One region of the Bacillus spongiae genome, then DNA from elsewhere that is predicted to be linked to it. Evidence: a T-box and tRNA genes for the amino acid it is inferred to sense, from the RefSeq annotation. Region 1 holds a T-box; the other holds one or more tRNA genes.
What was found. The T-box of region 1 lies ahead of tyrS (tyrosine--tRNA ligase). A T-box ahead of a tRNA ligase gene usually reads a tRNA of that ligase, here a tRNA-Tyr.
Positions count from the first base shown of each region.

Region 2: it has a tRNA-Tyr gene. The T-box ahead of tyrS (tyrosine--tRNA ligase) is inferred to sense a tRNA for this amino acid. The anticodon was not compared.

Region 1 covers NZ_JBBAXC010000004.1:30,206-48,419, forward strand. The annotation lists gene purN (phosphoribosylglycinamide formyltransferase) at 129-725, opposite strand; gene WAK64_RS06005 (hypothetical protein) at 833-1,021, opposite strand; gene WAK64_RS06010 (class I SAM-dependent methyltransferase) at 1,253-1,963, opposite strand; gene WAK64_RS06015 (ABC transporter permease subunit) at 2,460-3,494, opposite strand; gene WAK64_RS06020 (ABC transporter permease subunit) at 3,496-4,365, opposite strand; gene WAK64_RS06025 (arylamine N-acetyltransferase family protein) at 4,555-5,307, opposite strand; gene WAK64_RS06030 (DMT family transporter) at 5,276-6,229, opposite strand; gene WAK64_RS06035 (hypothetical protein) at 6,698-6,919, opposite strand; gene WAK64_RS06040 (phenylacetate--CoA ligase family protein) at 6,983-8,149, opposite strand; gene WAK64_RS06045 (VOC family protein) at 8,530-9,201, opposite strand; gene WAK64_RS06050 (coiled-coil domain-containing protein) at 9,485-14,008, shown strand; gene WAK64_RS06055 (VanZ family protein) at 14,055-14,606, opposite strand; gene WAK64_RS06060 (8-oxo-dGTP diphosphatase) at 14,622-15,059, opposite strand; gene tyrS (tyrosine--tRNA ligase) at 15,224-16,462, opposite strand; T-box leader at 16,567-16,777, opposite strand; gene proC (pyrroline-5-carboxylate reductase) at 17,219-18,067, opposite strand.
Region 2 covers NZ_JBBAXC010000003.1:111-5,968, forward strand. The annotation lists partial or broken rRNA gene WAK64_RS04155 (23S ribosomal RNA) at 1-9, shown strand, start outside; rRNA gene rrf (5S ribosomal RNA) at 190-305, shown strand; tRNA gene WAK64_RS04165 (tRNA-Asn) at 313-387, shown strand; tRNA gene WAK64_RS04170 (tRNA-Ser) at 391-482, shown strand; tRNA gene WAK64_RS04175 (tRNA-Glu) at 494-568, shown strand; tRNA gene WAK64_RS04180 (tRNA-Val) at 575-650, shown strand; tRNA gene WAK64_RS04185 (tRNA-Met) at 731-804, shown strand; tRNA gene WAK64_RS04190 (tRNA-Asp) at 811-887, shown strand; tRNA gene WAK64_RS04195 (tRNA-Phe) at 923-998, shown strand; tRNA gene WAK64_RS04200 (tRNA-Thr) at 1,011-1,086, shown strand; tRNA gene WAK64_RS04205 (tRNA-Tyr) at 1,097-1,181, shown strand; tRNA gene WAK64_RS04210 (tRNA-Trp) at 1,187-1,260, shown strand; tRNA gene WAK64_RS04215 (tRNA-His) at 1,272-1,347, shown strand; tRNA gene WAK64_RS04220 (tRNA-Gln) at 1,387-1,458, shown strand; tRNA gene WAK64_RS04225 (tRNA-Gly) at 1,462-1,536, shown strand; tRNA gene WAK64_RS04230 (tRNA-Cys) at 1,545-1,618, shown strand; gene WAK64_RS04235 (GNAT family N-acetyltransferase) at 1,957-2,430, opposite strand; gene WAK64_RS04240 (right-handed parallel beta-helix repeat-containing protein) at 2,795-3,667, opposite strand; gene WAK64_RS04245 (right-handed parallel beta-helix repeat-containing protein) at 4,635-5,369, opposite strand; gene WAK64_RS04250 (hypothetical protein) at 5,449-5,616, shown strand.

The DNA.
Region 1 (18,214 bases):
ACGATTATTCCGTATATTTTAAATCAACATAGGCAACTTTTCAGTTACAAATGATTAAAAACGATTCTCTTTTCCCTTATATACTATGCCTAGTCATCATGCTGCTTGAATAGCATTGCTATCCTTACTTAAACTACTTCTCCTTTATTAATGTTCACTAATGTACTAACTAATAACTTATGCTCTGCTTCCATTACCCTTTTTGCTAATAGTTCGGGCGTGTCCGTTTTGCTAATATCGACTTTACATTGACTAATAATATTTCCTTTGTCATAATCGCGATCCACAAAATGAATCGTCACCCCTGTTTCCCTTTCTCCTGCAGCTATCACGGCTTTGTGAACATTCATCCCATACATCCCTTTCCCGCCGAATTTGGGTAATAAAGAGGGATGTATATTGAGAATTCTCCCATTAAAGGCATGCAACGTCCTTTCCCCTAATTTTTTTAAATAGCCAACAAGTAGGATGATATTAACGTCATGCTCTTTCATAATGGATAAAATTTCAGCATCAACCTTATCTAATGATCCACTTTGTCTTTCACTTACATGATAAAACGGAATGCCCTCATTTTTTGCTCTTTGTAAAGCTTGAGAAGTTGAATTATTACTTATCACAACACACGGCTTCCCTTTAAGCACACCCTCTTTAAAGGCATCAATGACACTTTGCATATTGCTTCCTCCGTGGGAGGCTAGAAATCCAATCTTTAACTCTTCCACCGTTCATTTCCTCCAGATCTTATAAAAATGTAAAGAATGACGACTATATAATTCTTGATTCCTATTACAAACTCCTTCCATAAATATATTAATCTATTAGCAATTTTTCAAATGAGGATGATTTTCTTTATTAAGATTCCGTCTGCCGGGGATTGCTTGCTGAAATCTTCTACCGATGTCCAAATCACAGGTACAGGCGTATTTTTTTCATTCAAAATGATATTGTCAAGTTCCATTAAGGAGACTAGGTCTTCTTTTGTAGATTTCCTAACTCTAACTTCATTAGTTGATTTCATTTAATCCCTCCAATTGGTTGCTTTTTACTTTTTCGATATTTGCTCGAACATTTCCTGTATGGATAATCATTGATATCATAATCCGCTTTTTAAACATTACATTCTAACTTGAAATGACGAGCTATTTTTTCAATTTGTTACACTTATCCATACTAAAATGGTATGAAAAAAAGGCACTATTAAAAGTGCCTTCTATCATTCACCTAAAAAGTATGGGGAGCCTAGCTACTATTATTCTATATTCTTTTGAAACAGACCCACCCAAAGATCGGAAAGACCGAAAAGTCCTTCTTCTTTTCCCATATCTCTCATTCTTCTTATTTCAACGGGGATCAAATTATTAAATATTTTCGTTAGTTTCTCTTCAGAATAGCCCAATCCTCCATGAAGGCTGCCTGATCGATACACTTCCCAGTCGGAAATATTGGCCCCACCAAATTTTCCACCTTCCACAAAACAAGTGAGGGCAAAATACCCGCCAGGCTTTAATGCTTTCTCTACTAAGCTTACGTAATTCAATCTTCTATGTGGGGCAATATGGTGAAAACAGCCTGAATCATACACAAAGTCGAATGCCCCTTCCTCCACTTGCAAATCAAATAGATCGCTATGAATATAATTGATTTTTACTCCTCTTTCCTCAGACCGTTCCTTCGCCCATTCTAAAGAGCTTTGTGAACAATCTACCGCATCTACTTCACACCCTTGTTCCGCTAAAAAGAGGGCATTTCTCCCCGGTCCGCATCCAAGCTCTAATATTTTTCTAGCAAAAGATTGATTCTGTTCAAAATAGGAAACTAAGTTTTCGTCCGGGATATTTTCAAAGAACGGAATGGCCTTGTTCCGATCTGAATAAAAATCATTCCAAAATGGAGTGGGCTCACGTAAAAATGAATCGAGCATTTTGAGTACATCATCATTATGTAGTATCATTTCATTCATGATTATTTCTCCTTTAATGTTAATAAATTCATTTTAACGTATAAAGAACCATTATAGGTTTCAGGCACTTTACATCCCTGTTAATTTACTTCATTAACAAAAGTATAAACAGAAGTATAACACCTCGTTAAACATCATTTTACGTACGTATACGAATCTGAAACATTTAATTAATAGGATACTACACAAACACTAAAAAACTTAATAATGAGGTTTATAAAGACCAATAAACAGGTTACTATTTTTGTGTTTTCGTATTTTTATTACAAATATTACATTTATATTACAAAAATAATGTCCTCAAAAAAATTAGGAAAACCTTCGTCCTATAAAAAACTCGCAACACCAATAGCATAAATGCATGACTTAGCGAACATTTTTATTAACTTGAATAATAACTTAATAGTAAAAAGATCAAGGGCCTGTTAATCCCCTGATCTTTTAAATACTAAATGTATATTTCCAGTTCATTCATGTATTTCATGCCTCTACCTCATTACAAGGATATACGTTCCATAAGGTTAGAGTCCTCATGTCCTTCTATTTTACGCTTTGTTTGAGCTTGTAAACTTTGACTGGTTTCTTTCGCTTTTTCATGTTGAAAATCTTCGATAGCCTTCGTTACTCCTATTAGCATAAGCTTTGCTGCTAAAATCGTAATGGTAATAAACAGAATAGGAATAAAGGGAATCCAAGGGTAGGTTGTCCATAAAAATTCCCACCAATTCCCTAGCAATCCAGACCATTCGTTCAAGTTGGGAACATACACATTATTTTCAAATACGTCCTCCACTCTCTTTGACCCTCCAATAAAACTTTTTAACACGCCAAGATGAGCGATGAGTAAAAGAACTGTCATGAATTCTCGAATCGATACTAGAATAATTTGCGGGATGATAAATGGCTTAATATGTTTCATTATATAATGACGTTTTGAAGCACCTAATACTTTTGCACTATCAATAAACTCATTGTTCATTATTTTATAATATTCATTTGAAAACAATAGCGAAAGGGAAGGAATAGAAATAGTTATTAATATAATTAAGGAAATAATTACTTTCTCTGTCACCCCATAAGAAATCGCATTTTGTTCCATCATTGGACCCACGAAGAATATCCCCTCTAGTAATAAAAACACTAGTAATGATGGGGGAAAATAATTGAATGCATCTAAAATTGGCTGAATCATTCGTCTAAATCTCTTAAAATAAAAATGCAAGATTAACCCGAACAAGACGGCTGGAAAAACTCTTAATACCGTAATAATCAAACCAAATCCAATGGTATACTTTGCCCCAATAATAATTAACAAGAAGATACTCCGATTGACATTATCTGTCCCGAGCGGTGGATATTCAAGTGGTGAGTAAGGTGGAGCTATTACCTCTCCTTCTTCAGAAAACATTAAGCTCACTTTCGGTATGTCATCTTCATACACCACAGAATACAGTATACTCAACAATAACAGACTAAACGTAATTGTAAATCCAATCAGAAATGAAGGATTTTTCACTAACCGTTTGAACAACTTAAACCACCACCCTCTCACCTGTATTTCTTTCCGTGAGCAGACTAAACAACGTTAATAAAATAAAAACAGGCAAATAAAACATAATTAAACTAAAGCTAATGACGTACATATCAGTAAATACCAACATAAAATGAGTGATTCCATATATATTAAATAGTCGCTCAAACACAATTAGGCTCGAAAGCATAAAGAGAATAACTGATTTAAAGTGATTAACTAGACTAAAAGGAACATTTCTCAGAATGTGAATAAAAAAGATATAATGCTTGGATAGTCCTTTACTTCTCACTAAGTCAACATACATTTTATCCTTTTCTTCTTGAATGAGGAGAAAAAAGATTCTAAATAAAAGAATAGAAGGAAGAATGGATAGTACGATGATTGGTGCAGCATAAACATGATCATTTAACCCAATAACCGGAAAAATCATAATTCCTGTTCTTTTATAGAACGCAATCAAGCTGTATTGAATGACGATTAAAACAAAAAGGTCAGGAACAGATTCAATAAGAGAAAAACATCTCATCATTATTTTTGATACTTTTGAAGGCAAAAGATACGTGCAATATGCAAATAAAAGCCCCATTATAACTGACACGAACAAAGCAGAAATAAAAATAATAATCGAATAAAAATAAGCATCCCAAAAAGCTGGGAACATAGGGTAGGTACGATCTGGAAGATTAGAAATGGTCAGTTCAGCTGGTTTTGCTAATGAAATGATAATATTGACTACATTACTTATGTATTGCTTAAAGCTTACATGAGTGCCACCTAAGAAAAGACCAATAAAGGCAGAGAGTAATATAATCCCGAAGGAGACAAAGAAAAACTTAATAATATTATGACTGATTGTTCGAACAAACAAAATCTAGACACTCCTTTTTTTCTAATAGTTTCCATTATACTGAATTTATTAATATATTACTATATTTCCAACGATTCTTTCATATCGAAACGGATAAAAGAAAAATGACCTCGATTTTTTTCGAGGCCATCTCCATCGTTAATACCGAAAGTAGGACGTTTTCACGGTTTATACATTTCGATACCATTACTATTTCGGGATAGAAATACCGAAGGAATCCTTTAATATTTTTGGTAGTTCGTTTTGGTCATAAGGTCGTTTCGTTTTTTGCCCATTAACCGTTGTGATTACTTCATCATCAGTAAGGGTTACTCTTCCCTTAAGTGTCCCTAGTGTCACTATCGTTTTTTGTGTGAAGGAAGATTCTGGACTTTGCTGATTCCATTGGCACACCTCTTCAAAAAATGAATAACTTCTCACTTTTTTAGTGAAGCGGTATTTCACCTTCCATTTCTGTTCATCGTATTTTTGCAAGTCATAATAGGTATCATCAACACGCTTTATTCTATAGTTTCCTCCTACGTCTTTCACCACTTCCCCATCTAAAGGAATTGGGGAATAGCTAGAATCTCCAAACCCTACATCAACGACATACTCCTTCCCATCGATGGTCACGATATTGCTTAAATGGGTGTTTTTTCGATACCATTCCGTCTCACTTTTCGCAACAGTGGAAGCAATTCGCTTTACATCATAACCAAGGCTGCTAAGCAACCAATGGAATAAACCATTCACTTCGTAGCAAAAACCGCCTCGATGATTTTCCACGATTTTTTGATAAATTCGCTCTAAGTTTAGCGTAATTGGTACTTTATGCAAAACGTCCAAGTTTTCAAAGGGGACCGTCATAATATGTTGCTTTATTAATAGTTGTAAATCCTTTAACGGATCACCTGAAAGGGCCTCTACATTAATTCTTTCTAAATATGTTTTGATATCCATATACTTTTTCCTCCTTATTTTCATTTTTCACTAATTCCTTTGGCTTGAATTGTAGGTTGACTCCAATAACCCCCATAATAATGAGCACCGTTCCAATCATGTGATAGATATAAAACGGTTCATGAAGAATCATAACGCCTGAGAGAACGCCAACAATCGTGGCGAGGTTCATAAACACTCCCGTTTGCGAGGCACTAAGCTGTGAGATGGCATAGTTAATAAGAAACGCAGTCAAAAGTGAAGCTGGAATACTCAAATATAAAATCGGCAAAATAAAATCTAGTGAATAGAGTATTTCTACATTCACTTGCTCTTGCGAAGCAAACAAGAGGATATTAAACATAACCATTCCCACAAACATCATTGCATAGGTCATTTCCATTGGTGTAAATTGCTTCGAATATTTGCGAGCAAATACCGTAAACAAGGCCATAAAAACAGCGGATAAAAAGATTAAGGTCATCCCAATAAGACTCCCTTCTCCTTCCACACCACTCATCCAGCCGATGAATACGACACCTCCCACCGAGATAAAAATAGAGAGCTTTTGTACAAAGGATGTCCTTTCCTTTAATAACAAAGCAGCTAACACTAAAACAATAATCGGATAAATAGCGGTAATAATTCCCGCTTCACTTGCTGTAGTATAGTTCATTCCGTATATTTGGAATGAGAATGCAAGCACTGGTTGAAATATTGAAAAGATAATCAGTGGAAGAACAGGCTTCCCACCATAGTGAACCTTTACAATTCGAAATAAAATTAAAAGTGACATTACTATAAAGGCAATCGTAAAACGGTAAGCTAATATATTTAACGGAGGAGCAACACTCACCACATTTTTTAAAAATAGGAAACTAAGACCTCCTAATATAGAACCGATAACCCCTGCCAAAATAGCTAATAGTTGCGTCCGACTCATAACCCACCCTCCTTTACATCTCTTATAAATTCATTGTAAAGGATGCTTAATATATCTACATCAGCGGTTTGAAGGAACCTCTTCTACAACTTTTGGAGGAGACTGAAGCATGTAAAAAGATGCACGGATCAGACTGAATATTGAATAAAGGAATTTTGATAGTTAGACATAAAAACACTTTAGAATGGATACTTTCCAATCCACCATTCAAGCATATTGTCTTGTAAGCTTAATGATTATCACTGGACAAGCCGATGACACTACGGAAAATATCCTTTTACGTATGGAATTAGATCAAAAGAGAGAATACACGTACTCGTAAAGGACTATTTTAAGTTATGTACCGAAAATAGATTAAATGAATCACACTTTTTCATAATGAAAGCCGAAACCTTAAATTAGGAATCGGCTGCTATATCAAGCTATCTTATTGTAAAATGGACGACTATCGTCCTTCCTACACCTTCTTCATTCGCCTTTAAAAATTCCAATAAAAGCGACACCTAAGCCAACTAATATAATTATGAATTCAAATCCACCTAAACTTGATTGATCATCCATAGCGATTATTCCTCCAATGACCGTCACATGTAAGCCGAGAAGCATGATTTTGATTCCAGATGTCGTCTTTTTAATAGAAATAAAAATAAAAAGGGCGGTTACGATTAAGATGGGGACAAGAATAAGCATAATGACCCTCCTCCTTTTTGAAGCATAAAAAACATAAATAAATAGATTTTAACTAACTTCCTTTTACACTTTTTCCACATTCCTTCGATCAATTAACCTTTTTTCTTCTCGATATAGTTCACCTGGTAGGACTCTTTTCAAAACTGGCTTTACTCTAAGTAAGCTTTGTAATTCTCCTACTAAAGAGGAGTGTAGCTCACGATCTGATTCAAGTATTAGCTCTAACTTGTCAACATTCTTCTCCCGTGTGACAATGGCTTGGAAATATGAGTATCCTCGTTCATGAAGGATCGTAGCTAATTGTTTTTCCCGTACAAACATACCTTTTACCTTGACCCCATCACTCACTCTTCCTAGAATCCCTACCATTCTACGTCCTTCATACCCTTCCACCCAACGTGAAAGGTCTCCCGTTCCGAAACGGATGAGTGGATAACTTTTATCGTAAAGTGTTACAACGACTTCCCCTTCCCTACCCGTCACTTCGGTACCTGTAATTGGATCACATATTTGAACATATGCGGAAGAGGTGATTTTTAATCCAGGACCGCTTTTATCTTCAAAGGCTAGACAGCCACAGTCTGCTGTTCCATAAGCTTCGTGAACGGAAAGTCCATATTCTTCACATCGCTTTCGAAAAGCGATTGATAAATTTTCTCCAGTGAAAAACACTTTTTTCAATTTGATTTCCTTCCCAACTTTCCAACCCTTCTCCTCGATGCAATCTAATAATAATCCTAAAAAGCTCGGAGTACCTACAAACCCTGTCACTCCTACATCCTTCATCATTTGTAGTTGGAGTTCACGGTTTCCAGGTCCTGCTGGAATAACCGTACAACCTAATTTTCGTAAGGCTGAATCAAACATAAAGCCCGATGGAGATAAATGATAAGAAAAAGTATTTTGAACGATGTCATTTTCATTGAAACCAGCTTCTCTTAATGCTTCTGAATACCGCCAATAGTCTCCATCCTCCGATTGAGGGTCATATATTGGACCAGGAGACATGAATACCCTTGTCATTCGCGCGATTCTCTCTGTCGCAATACCACCAAAAGGAATATCTTTTTTTTGAAGATCAATGATGTCATCTTTTTTTAACACGGGGATCCGTTGTAAGTCTTTAGATGTGTTAATGTTCTTCGGAGTTAAATTCACCTTTTTCATAATTTCTCGAAACTTTGGTGAATGATCATAAGCAAATAAGATGATTTCTTGAAAAGAAGACATTATTGCCACCTCTTTCATTAATATTCCTTGAATATGTACATTACTTCTCGCTTTCTCTTCTTTTTCCTGTTCAAAAACTAGATTTTTCTAATAGTCTATTCAGGCAAAGATTGTTTATATCTACTTTTTGCTATTGACAGCACCCAATGGATTAGTCATAGAAAATGATTTCAATTATTTAAAACGATTTTAGCGATGAGTGGTCTATTCTTCAAAAAATTCTTTTCTAATAGGTAGATAAGTTAAAACAGTTTAGCACTTCTATCATGGAGATATTCAAGAGAACGACATACCTCTTTTTAAGCAAAAAAAAGCGCAGCCATGTTGACTGCTGCCTAAAAGGGATTTCATTCAAGATATGCTAACCTATTTGATAACGTTTAACTTTCATTCACACCACTAACTACATGATTTCTCGATGTAAACTTAAGCCAACCAATCCCTTCTATCAATACTTCAAACGGATAAAATGTTGCAAAGCGATTAGAGAAGAACCAACGTCGACCTGTTTTCACCATAATAAGAAGACCATGTTCATCTCCAACAGGAGTAAACCCTTCACCATCTGGTCTAAAATTCGGGATCCCTTTTTCATTTAATATCCTCGCTAGCGGGATCACTTCATCAGCCACCACACCTACCTCACTAATATTCAGAAGGTCTAGTGATGAAAACGGTTGTTCATTTCGATTATTAAGGTTGTGCCTAGCGATGAATTCTAATATATTTCCTGCAGGGTCCTCAAAATAGATAGCATGTGCATTCCAATCCTCGAAATATACTTCATCATCCTCTTCTTCTCTGTTTAAGTTTACCTTCGATGATATCCATTCCTTTGCTTCTACCAGCTTATTTTCAGGTATATTAATAGCAACATGATAAACAGGGGCTGATTCAAAATCACCTTTATGAAAGGATAGGTTTGTTGAACCAATTCGAACGGTAAACGCCTGTTGGTTCTCTTTTATTATCGTTAAGTTTAAAACATCTCCATAAAAATCCTTCATCTCATTCAATTTTCTAGTGAACAATTTCATTTCCTTAATGTTCATGAATTTCACTCCCTTGTTATCACTTTCTATACTCATCTTACATCGATTAATAGAAAATAACCTCAGAAGAAGGATTGAAATAAACTACAACTTTTGTCTTACGGTTGATTTAATCAACTTATTTCTATATATGCGACAACTACACTCTAAATGAAATTCACCCTTCAGCTATTACAGAGATACTCCCCTATACACTTCCAGCAATTTTGTAACCATCAATCAATTGATACATATACTTTAAAGTAGATAACGCCCAGAATTTGTTAACAAGGAAGTGAAAAGATTGAACGAAAATTCAGCAAACACAGAAAATAAATCAAGGGACCCTATTCAGCTCCAACAATTAGTCATCCATTATAAATCAGAGTTAAATAAGTACAAAGGAAAGGTAGAAGAATATCAAAAAAATGACCGCTATTCTACTATTAATCAATTAAAAATACAAAACAAGCAATTACTTTTTGACAACGAAGCGTTGCAAGCAGATATCGAAAAAGCCGATGATAAACTGATACAGATGTCAAAAATAGAAACTGAACTGCAATATTTCTATGAGCTACATGAAAAACAAGTGGAACAACTTAAACAAGCTGAAGCTCAAATTGACTCGCTTTCAAAACAGATTTCAGAAACAAAGACATCCTTAGATAATGCAAATGACACTCTTTCTGAAAAAAATAATGATTTACAAATAGCAAGCGCTACAATTGATGAATTAGAGCTTAACATTCAATATAAAACAGACCAGATTACCGGACTCAATGCAAATTTAGCAGATGCAAATCAAACGATTTCGATGCAAATAGAAAGCCTCGATAGTGCTATCAATAAAATATCGCTGCTGGATCAAGAATTGGAATCAAAATCAGAGCAAATCATTGGCCTCACCACCAACCTTAATGATGCAAATCAAACGATTTCCGACCAAAAAGAACATTTAGACAATGCCACTATCGAAATTGCCTACCTTAACACAGAGCTACTCTCTAAAACCGAGCAAATTACACAGCTTTCGGCTCAACTTGAAGAAGCTATTCAATTAAATGCCAGCCAAAATGAAGAGCTGAAAAGTGCTCTCAACCATATTGACCTGCTTGAGAAAGAGCTAAATACTAAATCGGAACAGAATATCGCTGTTTCTAATGAGTTGGTTGACGCTCAACAAACCATTTCAAGTCAAAACGAAAAGCTCGATACGGCTTTCACGAAACTGGAGCTGCTCGACGAAGAACTAATGACGAAATCGGAAGAAAACATTGTTCTCTCTAATGAAATTATTGACGCTCAACAAACCATTTTAAGCCAAAACGAAAAGCTCGATACAGCTTTCACGAAACTGGAGCTGCTCGACGAAGAACTAACGGCGAAATCGGAAGAAAATATCGTTCTCTCTAATAAAGTTATTGACGCTCAACAAACGATTTTAAGCCATAATGAAAAGCTGGATACAGCTTTCACGAATCTGGAGCTGCTCGACAAAGAACTAACGGCGAAATCGGAAGAAAATATCGTTCTCTCTAATGAAGTTATTGACGCTCAACAAACGATTTTAAGCCAAAATGAAAAGTTAGAAACAGCTTTAAATAAAGTGGATCTACTTGATAAAGAAATTATCGAAAAATCCGAACACATCACCGAGGTCACTACTAAACTTGAGGACGCACTTACAACCATTTCGTCACAAAAGGAAAACTTAGATAGCGTTACCTCTCTTCATTCATCTCTTGAAGAGGAACTAAGCGTAAAATCAATACAGATTTCTGAGCTCACTGAACAACTTGAGAGTTCGGAACAAACAATTTTGAAACAAACCGAAGAGCTAAAACTAGGATTTGATCATATAAACCAGCTTAACGAAGAAAAGTTGACACAATCTGAACAAATTTCAACGTTAACCAATAAGCTTGATGAGGCTATGTTTACCATTTCTAATCAGAATGAAAGCTTGGAGGACACACACTCTTATCATGCTTCGCTCGACAAGGAGCTAAGTGCTAAATCCGAGCAGGTTTCTGAGCTTACAAACAAGCTTGGTGAGGCTAACAAGACCATTTCTGAACAAGAAGATAGCATAAATAGTGCCAACTCTCATCTCTCATCACTAAAGGCGGAGCTAGAGACTAAATCTACCCATGTATCTGAGCTAACCAATAAGCTTGACGAAGCTTTAGTTACAATTACTGTACAAAGAGATAGATTAAACTCGACGATTACAAATGGGTCTTTACTCGATGCAGAAGTTATAGCGCAATCAGAAAAAATTGCTGAACTTACCCACAAGCTAACGACCGCTGAAATGATGATATCTAGACAAAAAGAAAACTTAGATAATGCGAACAAGGAAAATTCGCTTCTAGTTTCTGATTTAGATTGTAAAATTGAGCAAATCCAATTGTTTACAAATCAATTAGAGGAAGCCCAAACCACAATCTCGATTCATAAAGAAAAGCTAGATAATGCAAACACCAAAATAACCCAATTAGGGACTGAGCTTCAATCTAGATCGGATCAAGTCAACTCACTGACAAACGAATTAGATGACTCCCATTCAACGATCTCTATTCAAAAAGAGCAACTACAAAAATCAATCTCCACTATTGAACAGCTTGATAGTGAGCTACTATTTAAAGCGAATGAAATCTCTGAACTAACGAACAAGCTTGATGAGGCCTATGAAATCATTTCAGTTCAAAAAGAAAATATAACTTATACAATGACAGAAAACACTCAATTTAATAAGGAATTACAGACTAATTCAGAAGAAATGATGATTATGGTGAATAAACTAGATGAGGCAGAGAAAAGAATTTCAGAGGAAAAAAATAATTTAAATGAGGCGTTGAACGAAATTTCACACCTTGGAATCGAGTTGCAGGCTAAAGCTGAACAAATTAGCTCCCTCTCAAACCAACTAGACGATGCACAAAAGATCAATGTTACTCAAAAAGAAAGCTTATCTGACGCACTCATTAAGGTTGATCAGCTCGACCAAGAGCTTCAATCCAAATCTGAACAAGTAATGACCTTGACAAATAAACTAAAGGAAGCTGAAGTAACGATTTTAGATCAGGAAAATACTATACAATGTTCAATTGATGAAAGTGCTCAGCTCACTGAAGAGGTTCAATCTAAATCTGAACAAGTAATAACCTTGACAAATAAACTAAAGGAAGCTGAAGTAACGATTTTAGATCAGGAAAATACTATACAATGTTCAATTGATGAAAGTGCTCAGCTCACCGAAGAGGTTCAATCTAAATCTGAACAAGTTATAACCTTGACAAATAAACTAAAGGAAGCTGAAGAAACGATTTTAGATCAAGAAAATACTATACAATGTTCAATTGATGAAAATGCTCAGCTCACCGAAGAGGTGCAATCTAAGTCTGAACAAGTTATAACCTTTACAAATAAACTAAAGGAAGCTGAAGAAACGATTTTAGATCAGGAAAATACTATACAATGTTCAATTGATGAAAGTGCTCAGCTCACTGAAGAGGTTCAATCTAAATCTGAACAAGTTATAACCTTGACAAATAAACTAAAGGAAGCTGAAGTAACGAATTTAGATCAGGAAAATACTATACAATGTTCAATTGATGAAAGTGCTCAGCTCACCGAAGAGGTTCAATCAAAATCTGAACAAGTAATGACCTTGACAAATAAACTAAAGGAAGCTGAAGTAACGATTTTAGATCAAGAAAATACTATACAATGTTCAATTGATGAAAGTGTTCAGCTCACTGAAGAGGTTCAATCAAAATCTGAAGAAATAATCGCCTTAACAACCAATTTAGATCAAGCTAATATCACCATTTCCGCTCAAAAAGAAAATTTATCCAATGCACTCTCCAAAATTGATCAGCTCGATGAAGACCTTCATTCCGTCTCCAATCAATTAAACACGCTCACTTCTCAGCTGGACGAATCATATGTAACAATTTCAGAACAGGCTAAAAGTCTCGATCATATCGTCAGTGAAAATGTTGAACTAACACAAATTATTCAGTTAAAGTCTGAGAAAATCATAGAGATTACAAAAGATTTAGATGATGCAATTGGAACGATTTCTGTTCAAAACGATGACTTAGAATCAGCTATCTCCAAAATATCGCAACTTGACGTCAACCTTGTGACAAAGTGTGAAGAGAATGAAGATTTATCTAACAAAGTTATCGAGCTTAATGAAACTACTTCTCAATTAACGACTAATCAACAGGAACTTGAAATAAAATATCAGAAGAGAATAGAAGAAAATCATATGTTAAATGAGGAATTAAAACTATTGGTCGAACAAATTGCTACTTCTGAAGTATTACTAAATGAATTAACGAATGAAAATGAACAGTTAGTAAATGAAAAACATGAGCGAGGGGAGTTGCAATTACAATATGAAGCGGGTGAAGGAGAGCATCAGCCCCGTGAAGACATTCAGGATAGCGATTCTCATTACAAAGATCTCATTGAAATTTTAAAAGAAGAACTCTCCATTCGGGAAACTCAACTTCAACAACTTACTGAAGAAAATCAAAAGCTAAGCTTTCTTATAGACAAATCTGAAAAAGATATACAGGATTCTTCCTTTGAAGCGATGTTAGTGAATCTTATTAATCAACCAACAAATAAAAATATACTGCAACAATTTGATGATCAAATTCACCTTCTATTTGAAAACGGGGAAGGGGAAGAGGAAGAGGTAATAGATGATGCTGTAGCCTTTTTGTTTGATGAAATTGAAAAGAACTTTACCTTGCTTACTGATGAGATTTTTAAATCACCAAATGATTCTGACGAGGAAAATGAATAATCATGCAAAAGAAGAGAGCATGCGATACAAGGTCGTTGCTCTCTTCTTACCTTTTCCTATTTCGTTTTAGTAATTGATAAAGCTTCCAACTCATTACAAAGAGAACTCCACCAACCCATGCCCCGATACTATTCATGAGCCAGTCATCAATATCAATCGACCTTCCTAATGGTAAATTCCATTGTAATGCTTCAATCATCAAAGACAAAGAAGCGCCGATAAATAACGTTCGTCTACTTATATATCGCAACCCTTGCATTAACCAACCGACTGCAAAACCGAAAGGAATGAACAAAACAATATTCGCCATTAAATTTCGAATTGGAACCCAAAGGTCACCATGATATTTTATATTTAAAAACAAATTATCAAGGGGCATAAAATTATAATTTTTCCAACCTATATGACCTTCTTGAGGTGTTAACGTCACTAGCGATATCCCTATTACCGATAAGGTTGTTAAAACAAATGGTAACACTTCTCTCCACCGTAGATGACGATTATTCTTTTTCCATCTATATAAAAACAGGAAAGTTCCAAAGACGATTAGACTAAAGATTGGTACTAAGTTCCCGAATAAATTCCAAAGCGTTACCATTGAAATCTTCTCTGCCTAAGACTCGCGCACCAATTCCTTTGTTTTCTCATTTCCTTCTCCACTCCATCTATGATATATTTCAAATGTTTCTCTTTGAAAAAAGTATGGAAAGCGATCTTTAAACCAAGGCTGCATGGGAAGGCTTGTGGCTTCTTCTTTTTTCACCCATACTAATTCCCCTTCAGGTGGATGCTTTAACAATTCTCCTTCTGTTTCTGTTGCTAAATAATTAAATACGATATAACGTTGTCGATCCTTTTCATTCACAAATTCTGAAATCCCTTTAAACACCATCTTTTTTACAGTAAGCCCCGTTTCTTCCTTCACTTCTCTAATCGCCCCGTCAGCTGGATTCTCAGGGAAGTCAATTTTTCCACCTGGGGCAATGTATCCTGGATGCCCTTTTGAAGATGGACGGTTAAGTAACAATACGTGTTCACCTTTTTGGATCATCACTAACGTATGTAAACGAATTTGTTCTTGCTGTTTCACCTTTAACCCCTCTTTTAGCAAGCTTTTTTTCTTCCCCTACTATTATAAAGGCTCATCCTTGTTTCAAAAAGGGCATATTAAGCTATTTTTACTCAGTAAAAAAAACCACTTTTAGCATAAATTCTCTATTCTGAATAGAAAATCTTCACAAATTTGCGTTTCCCAACTTGAACAACTGTTTCATTTATAGAAATCGTTTGGTGAAGATCTTGTATTTTCTCACCGTCCACCCTCACTCCACCATTTTGAATCATCCTTCTTGCTTCACTTTTTGAAGATAAAAGCTTTACTTTTACTAACAGATCTACAATCAATATTTCTTTGGAACCATTCCACTCCATCACCGGAATGTCTTCAGGAAGAGCGCCTTTTCGAAAAATATTTTCGAAATTCATTGCTGCTTGATTAGCAAGCTCTTTTCCGTAATACATCTCAACGACTCTCTTAGCCAGTTTCATTTTAGCTTCTTTTGGATGTAGGCGTTGATCAAGAAGTTTCTTTTCCATTCCTTCCTTTTCCTCAAGTGAGAAATCTGTGATTAAATTTGTGTATTTGACAATCAGTTCATCTGGAATGGACATCGTTTTTCCATATATTTCATTAGGAGCTTCATCTATACCAATATAGTTTCCTTTTGATTTTGACATTTTCTCCACACCATCAATGCCTTCAAGTAAAGGAAGTAAAAGTATCACTTGCTTTTCCTTACCATAGTGTTCCTGTAAATGTCTTCCCATTAACACATTAAATTGTTGGTCCGTACCACCTAATTCAATATCACTTTCTAACACTACAGAATCATAGCCTTGCATTAACGGGTAAAAGAATTCGTGAACGGAGATCGGCAACCCCTTCGCATAGCGATTTGAAAAATCGTTTCGCTCAAGTAGTCTGGCCACGGTGATTTTACTAGCTAATTGGATAACCTCATCAAATTTCAACGCATTTAACCACTTTGAATTGTAATGTAGCTCCACCTTCTCCATATCCAACACTTTACCGAATTGATCAAAATAAGTTTGAGCATTATGTTTCACTTCTTCATCTGTAAGTTGTTTTCGTATAGAGGATTTTCCAGTTGGGTCCCCAATTTTCCCTGTAAAGTCGCCAATAATTAATTGAATGATATGGCCATTTTCTTGAAACTGCTTTAACTTATTTAACACAACAGTATGTCCTAAATGAACGTCTGGTGCTGAAGGGTCTACTCCTAATTTCACTTTTAAAGGGTGATTATTTTTAATTGACTGAGCAAGCTTACTCTTTAACTCTTCCCCTGGTAAAATTTCTTGAACGCCATTTGCATAGATCGAATATTGCCTCTCAACTTCTCTTTCTTGTGCTGTTGTCAGTTCTATATTCACCTTTCATCCTCCTCTTTTCAATCTAAGTTCACCTTTGAAGTCACTACAGGAATCCCATGGCAACACATGCTTTATATTTTTCTACACAAAAAAACCACGCCCTAAAAAGGGACGTGGTTTTGCACGCGGTACCACCCTTGTTGAAGATTTCTCTTCCACTTAATTCAAATAACGGTTTTCCCGTTCTTCGCTACTTTTTTTCACGAAGAAAGCTCCTGAAGGTAATTCGCCTTTATCTTTGTATCGGTTTTCACCATCCACCGACTCTCTATAACAGGGAGATAAATGACTACTTATTTCATTCATTACTTTTTAAATAATATGAAAATGATTTATTGTATTCTACCTTAAAATGGTATTCAATGCAATCATTATTTTTTAAAAATTTTCCAACGCTTTTTATTGCCAGCGTCATTTAATCGGTTCTGTGTTTGAAAAACGAGTTTGGTTGTATGTATGCCTGTTTTGCATGAAGTATGAGCAAGTCGTTCTGAACTGAGAATCTACAATCCGTTTGATTGTTTCTATTTTAAAATAGCTACTTCGCAAACTATAAAGCTCATCTATAATGCAGAGTGGTCTCTCTTCATTCCGTCAAATAGGAAATCGTAACTGTAGCTACTGACAAAAGACTTTTTCGACCTATTTTTTTGTACAACCAAAATAAGCAGTGGCTTCTACAAAGAGAAATCCACTGCTTGTTTATTTTGAATGATACTTATGACAAATATTTTTAGCTTTTTATATGAAGGTCTGCTATCGAGCAATCGCTACCGCTTTTTCTTCTAATTCCTGGCTCAGTTCCTTAGAACGTTCGGTTGCACCTTTTACAGCTTGAGCAATTGCTTCTCCACCACCATGCTGCTTTAATGCATCTAACCCTGCTGCAGTAGTACCGTTTGGAGATGTGACATTTTTTCGAAGTTGAGTCGGTGTTTCTTCTCTTTCAAGAATCATTTTCGCTGCACCGAGAATCGTCTGTGCCCCAATTTCCCGTGCAAGGTCCGCTTCTAATCCTGCTTCTTTTCCTGTCTTTTCAATATGCTCCATTAAATAGTAAAAGTAAGCAGGTCCACTGCCAGCAATACCAGTAAAAATGTCCATTTTTGATTCTTGAATTTCATATACTTCACCAATGGCACTTAATAAAGCTCTTGCAATGGATGTATGTTGAGCTGTTGCATTTTCTCCTGCTGATATGGCCGTTGCAGATTCTTGCAACATACTAGATGTATTAGGCATGACGCGAATAACTGGCTGCCCACTCTGTAAATGTTCCTCAAAAAATGAGGTTTTTACGCCAGCAAGCACTGACAAAACCAACGTATGTGATGCTAATTTATCTTTAATCGATTGGACTACTGTGGCAATGTCTTTTGGCTTCATTGCCAAAACAACGACATCAACCTTAGAATAATCTATTTCTTTACTAGACAAGCTTGTAATTCCGTATCTCATTTCCAATTCATTCAACCGGTCTTGGTTACTTCGATTTGAAACCATTATATTTTGCTTAGGCAGTTCATTAGTTTGAATGATTCCTGAGATCATGGCTTCTGCCATCGATCCTGCTCCTAAAAATAGTACGGTTGTCTTATTTAACATTCTATCTCTCCTGTTAGTTTCTGTTTTTCCCTTACCAATCGTACCATCTTCCTATTTTCTTTCAAGAGTTATGCGGAAAGTCGTAAGTATCTGTGCGAGATAGTGAGAGAAATCGCTAACAATGAATGGTAAGTGGCTTAAAACGGC
Region 2 (5,858 bases), on a different contig from region 1:
CTTAACCAAAAGAAACAAGTGAAAGCGACTGTTCATGTGCGACAAGCACATAGGAGCTGTAGCTGGACAGCGTAAGAACGGTGATTACTCACTCTTCATCAATCTTTATCTAGTTTTGAGGGTAAAATTTAAAAAAACTCTTGAAAAATATATTAAAAGCTGTATAATAATACTTGTCTTTGAAAAAAGTCTGGTGGCAATAGCAAAGAGGTCACACCCGTTCCCATACCGAACACGGAAGTTAAGCTCTTTAGCGCCGATGGTAGTTGGGGGCTTCCCCCTGTGAGAGTAGGACGTCGCCAGGCATAATGTTCCGCAGTAGCTCAGTGGTAGAGCTATCGGCTGTTAACCGATCGGTCGCAGGTTCGAATCCTGCCTGCGGAGCCAATTGGAGAGCTGTCCGAGAGGTCGAAGGAGCACGATTGGAAATCGTGTAGACGGTTACCGCTGTCTCAAGGGTTCGAATCCCTTGCTCTCCGCCATCGAGTATTATGGCCCGTTGGTCAAGCGGTTAAGACACCGCCCTTTCACGGCGGTAACACGGGTTCGAATCCCGTACGGGTCACCATTATACGGAGGATTAGCTCAGCTGGGAGAGCATCTGCCTTACAAGCAGAGGGTCGGCGGTTCGATCCCGTCATCCTCCACCATTAATGTTTAACTTTCAAATATCGCTTAAAATATTTGAAAAATGAAATTACATAGTTATTAATTTTCACGCTATTATCGTCGCGGGGTGGAGCAGTCTGGTAGCTCGTCGGGCTCATAACCCGAAGGTCGCAGGTTCAAATCCTGCCCCCGCAATACATTGGTCCGGTAGTTCAGTTGGTTAGAATGCCTGCCTGTCACGCAGGAGGTCGCGGGTTCGAGTCCCGTCCGGACCGCCATAATATAATTAGATTCACAAAAGTCATGATTAAATGGCTCGGTAGCTCAGTTGGTAGAGCAATGGACTGAAAATCCATGTGTCGGCGGTTCGATTCCGTCCCGAGCCACCATTTAAAAATCATGCCGGTGTAGCTCAACTGGTAGAGCAACTGACTTGTAATCAGTAGGTTGGGGGTTCAAGTCCTCTTGCCGGCACCAGATCATTTGTGGAGGGGTAGCGAAGTGGCTAAACGCGGCGGACTGTAAATCCGCTCCCTCAGGGTTCGGCGGTTCGAATCCGTCCCCCTCCACCATTTATAGGGGCATAGTTTAACGGTAGAACGAAGGTCTCCAAAACCTTTGGTGTGGGTTCGATTCCTACTGCCCCTGCCAATTAAATAATGGCGGCTGTGGCGAAGTGGTTAACGCATCGGATTGTGGTTCCGACATTCGTGGGTTCGATTCCCATCAGCCGCCCCATTTTATTCACATAAGTAAATAGATGGCATATACTATTATTGGGCTATAGCCAAGCGGTAAGGCAACGGACTTTGACTCCGTCATGCGTTGGTTCGAATCCAGCTAGCCCAGCTTGCGGAAGTAGTTCAGTGGTAGAACACCACCTTGCCAAGGTGGGGGTCGCGGGTTCAAATCCCGTCTTCCGCTCCAATTTAAATGGCGGCATAGCCAAGTGGTAAGGCAGAGGTCTGCAAAACCTTTATCACCGGTTCAAATCCGGTTGCCGCCTCCATTTTGACTGTATGGCAAAATGAGCAGACAAATAAGATTTTAAATGTACTTTAGCATTAAAAATCGATATACATACTTATAACCAACAATACACATAGAATGTATTGTTTTTTTATGTTCGATTTGAGCAATTTAGTCATATCGACATAAAAAGTCCTCTTTCTTATCGATATGTAGTTTAGGTATTGTGGAGAAAACTTAAAGTAACAAGATAAATTACGTTTACATTTTAATTTACAGGTTAAATCACACAGTAAAAAGCACGCAAACAAGCTCAGAGTTTACTGCTCTGAGCTTAAGGTTAATTTCATTAAAATCTCCGATAATTGAATAGTATTGTTAATTATCTTTAATCATCGTTATGAACTCTGCAAAGTCAGTTGTGAACTTGTCCTTCTTTATGAATCCTAGTTTCTCGTATAAATTAATAGCTCTGTCGTTAAATGTTGCAACTGATAGTCTTATAGGGATCCCCGGGGAGTTTTCTTTTATGTGGTTCATTATATATGTACAAAATTCATACCCGTATCCTTTTCCTACATAATATGGGTCCATTCCAAGACCCATATCTACATACTTATCATTATATACACCATGTTTATGTCCAACCGGGATTTGAGCTGACTCCCCTATACATAAGTAACCAAAGATTTTATTATTTTTGTCAATGATAGCTTGATAAGAACCATCAAGCAGTTCATTTATTCCTTCTTCAGTTATATCATTATTATAAAAATCATATGGTTTTTCATATCTCCAACTTAGGATAGTTTTAGCTGAATTAATATCCATTTTCTTAATTGTTAAGTTCATAGTACCCCTCATTTCTACGGTTTATGTTGCACTAAAGCTATCAATACTGTTCTTTACAAAAAAGGTCAATTTCTTGTATTTAATTATTAACAACTACTTCTATAGTATGATATTTCCCTATCAAGAAATATAACTTGTTGAATCAATATTTTCTGTTTAAGAGATTATACGTAAGAAGATTATTCTAATAATACAGGAAACGTGCCATCAAGGCCTGTCAAATAAGTTGAAGAGGGAGGAGAAAAAGAACATTGTTGAGGCGTTCATATTGCTGTTAACAAGATTACTTGTTGGAATAGGGAAATACATACGAGGGGGAGGAAACTCTACTATGGTGAGTCGAAATGACACGAATATGATTCGTTTAAGTACAAAGTTCTGGTGGGAAGCTATTCCCGCACTTGTTGCCGTTAAAAGTGTTGTTTTCGTTAGCTGGAGGGGTAGCTTGAATATCAAATAACGAATTGTTAAATGCCTTGTTGAACCTAATTGTGTTATTTGTTGCAAATTCCATCACATTGATACCTGAAAGATTGTTATTACGTGTTAAGTTTGAGTCAATAACATTATCATCAGAAGAGATTAATATTCCAGTCTCACTGTTTCTGCATGACATGTTTTCAATAATCATATTATTGCTATTGACGTCAAGACCTCTTAAACCATTGAGGAATGTATTCCTAAAGGCAATACTGTTGTTTCCTAAAAAGCAGCCGGTTAAACCAGATTCCTTGAACAAGTTATGGATTAATATGTTATTTATACCGCCGTTAAAACCTCGATCATTATTTGTCATTTTACAATTCATAATACAATTGTTTCTGCTAGCTAATATACCGACATCTGCATTATTTGCTACCTTACAGTTTAATATGAGATTGTTTACTCCCAAAATAATAAGACCTCTCAATGTATTAAATCTCGATTCGATTTCTTTTACAACATTATTTTCATAAGTAAACTCAATTAGAACACCAGAATCCAAAAATCCCTGAACCGTAAATCCTTGTAATACTGTACGATTAGCCTTTACAACCACACCAATATTACCTTGGGCAGGTTGACCTGAAATAATCGTCCGACCTATCCCGCAACCAAAGATTTTTAAGTTTTCTACTGTAACCTCAAACCCATCAAACGTCCCCACCAATAGTTTAATACTATCGCCAGGGGCAGAGTCATCAATGGCAGCTTGTACGGTTGGAAAATCATCTGTAGGCACGATTCGTAATGTCACAATATTTACCTCCCCTTAAAATCACAGTTAGTAGATTATATGAATGAAACACAAGCACTGCTTGTACTATATGAATAAATGTGCTGTTGACTAATCGTTGATCTTTCTCTTTTGTATTACATTAGTGTCGGTGTGGTGAAAGAACCGCTTTGATTTGCGGTAACGCCTACCAATTGAATAGTGAATTTCTTCATTTTTAGTTCTATCACTACTTCGAATAGTTTCGATAGTGCTATTTGTTGGAACTAGGCAAATATAAATAGAATATTACTCTTTCATAAATACTCTTCTTATATTGCTGATTAGAATAAAACAGGGGTTATGTGTGTATAAAAAATTCGTGAAAGTGAGAGCGAAATGAGAGAAAAGCTATCGAAAATGATAAACCTATGAAAAGCCGATGATCCAAAGTATTTGTCTATGTCAATTTGTTTGGTTGGTGTGCGAAATGCAAACTCACCATTTAAAGGCACGTGTAAAGTTGTAAATTGTCAACCGAAACTATACTTTTTTTCTATAAGAACATCATGACGGAAATGTATACATCTAAACGAGGGGATGCGAATGAGTCAATTTAAAATGGTGAAAATGCATTGGGTATGGACGGAAGTCGCTGAAGAAAAGAAGCCTAATCGTTAAGCGGGTGAGCCTTTTTGGGAAATGTACCGTAAAACCGTACCGGCAACGTGGCTCGCAAAAGGATACGTAAAGGAGTTGGAAGAATGAGCGGATCTAACCACGCAATTAACTGTATTTTCGCCAAATCGTTGAAAACTCGCAGACTCAGCTGAGTGTAGCCGTAATTGCTCGAGTTATATCGCCATGTTCGGCGTTGAAAGGGACGTAATGATGGCGAAGATTTTACACTCGAATTGATGGCGCTATTTGATTACGGCGTTTTGAAGGAGTTTCCTACGGGTGAGACAGCGGCAAGTCAATTCGAGTTTTAAAAAGACCCAGCAAGATGCTAATTACAAAGGCCGCCTGGGTCACTGTTATCACACTCGTTCCCTTTGAAGTTGTTGTCGTCTGCATCTTGAATGTCGTCAAACGTATTACCGAACGCGATGTTAAAAAAAACACTATTTTCATTAGAACTAGCAGATAGGCTAATTCCAAGATCACTATTGTCGTTAAGCACATTTCTTTTAACGAGATTAGAATCTGAATCATTAGTAATGTTCATCCCAAACGCATTTTGATTCAAAATATTTTCTTTTATTATATTAAAGTCAGAATCAAATACGGTTATGCCAAAATCATCATTATCATTAGAGGTATTTCCTTTAATTAAGTTATGGTTTGCATTATTTAACGAAATACCAGAATCACCGGATCCTCCTACGGCTTGAACTCGAAAATTTTTCACTAGAACACCTGTAGTATCTAAAACTGTAATCGCGTTTGCTTCATCCCCCATTACAAACGGTTGTGTTTTCCCAATCCCAACGAGTTTAATGTTTTCTGTACTAATAGAAACGTTTTCCTCATAAGGGTTACCATCCTCTTTCGCTTTTACTAAAATAATATCACCAGGCTCAGCAATAGCAACTGCACCTGATATCGTGCCTTCTTCATCTGGCACAACGATTGTTTTTTCGTTAAAGATTACGATACCTATTACGGTGAGGATAGCTAAAAAGAAGAGCGTGGTGAAAACAATAGCAACCAGAAAAAAGCTGTTTCGTTGTGATGTCCTCATATTATCATCCCACTTTCGAATAAATGACACTTTTACACTGTATGAAGGAACCGAAAGTATTATGAAAGGAGGTAATAACATGAAAGACGGCGACACAGTTAACAATTCGCAACTAGGTTTAACGGGAAAATTAGTCGTTAGTGATGATAAAAAAGCGATTCACTCATTAGATACGGATGAAAATCGTTGGCACATACGTGCACATTCAGTTGCAGATCTAAGACAGGCAGGCTGGCGAAAAATATAATTAAATGCATATTTTTGATGAAAACATGCGAAAAACGGAAATGAATCGCTATATTTGCACGAATCTAAGCGAGAAGTATTATATTGGTAAAATACCCCTCGACACATTTCGGCTGTAATTGTGTAAAAATTTGAAATAATAGGGGGGGAAGGCGAATAAACATGCACGAACTACAAATCGATATTGAATCGGAATTACGTGAGTTCGATTGGTTACGACCGACATGGACAGACGGCAAGTTA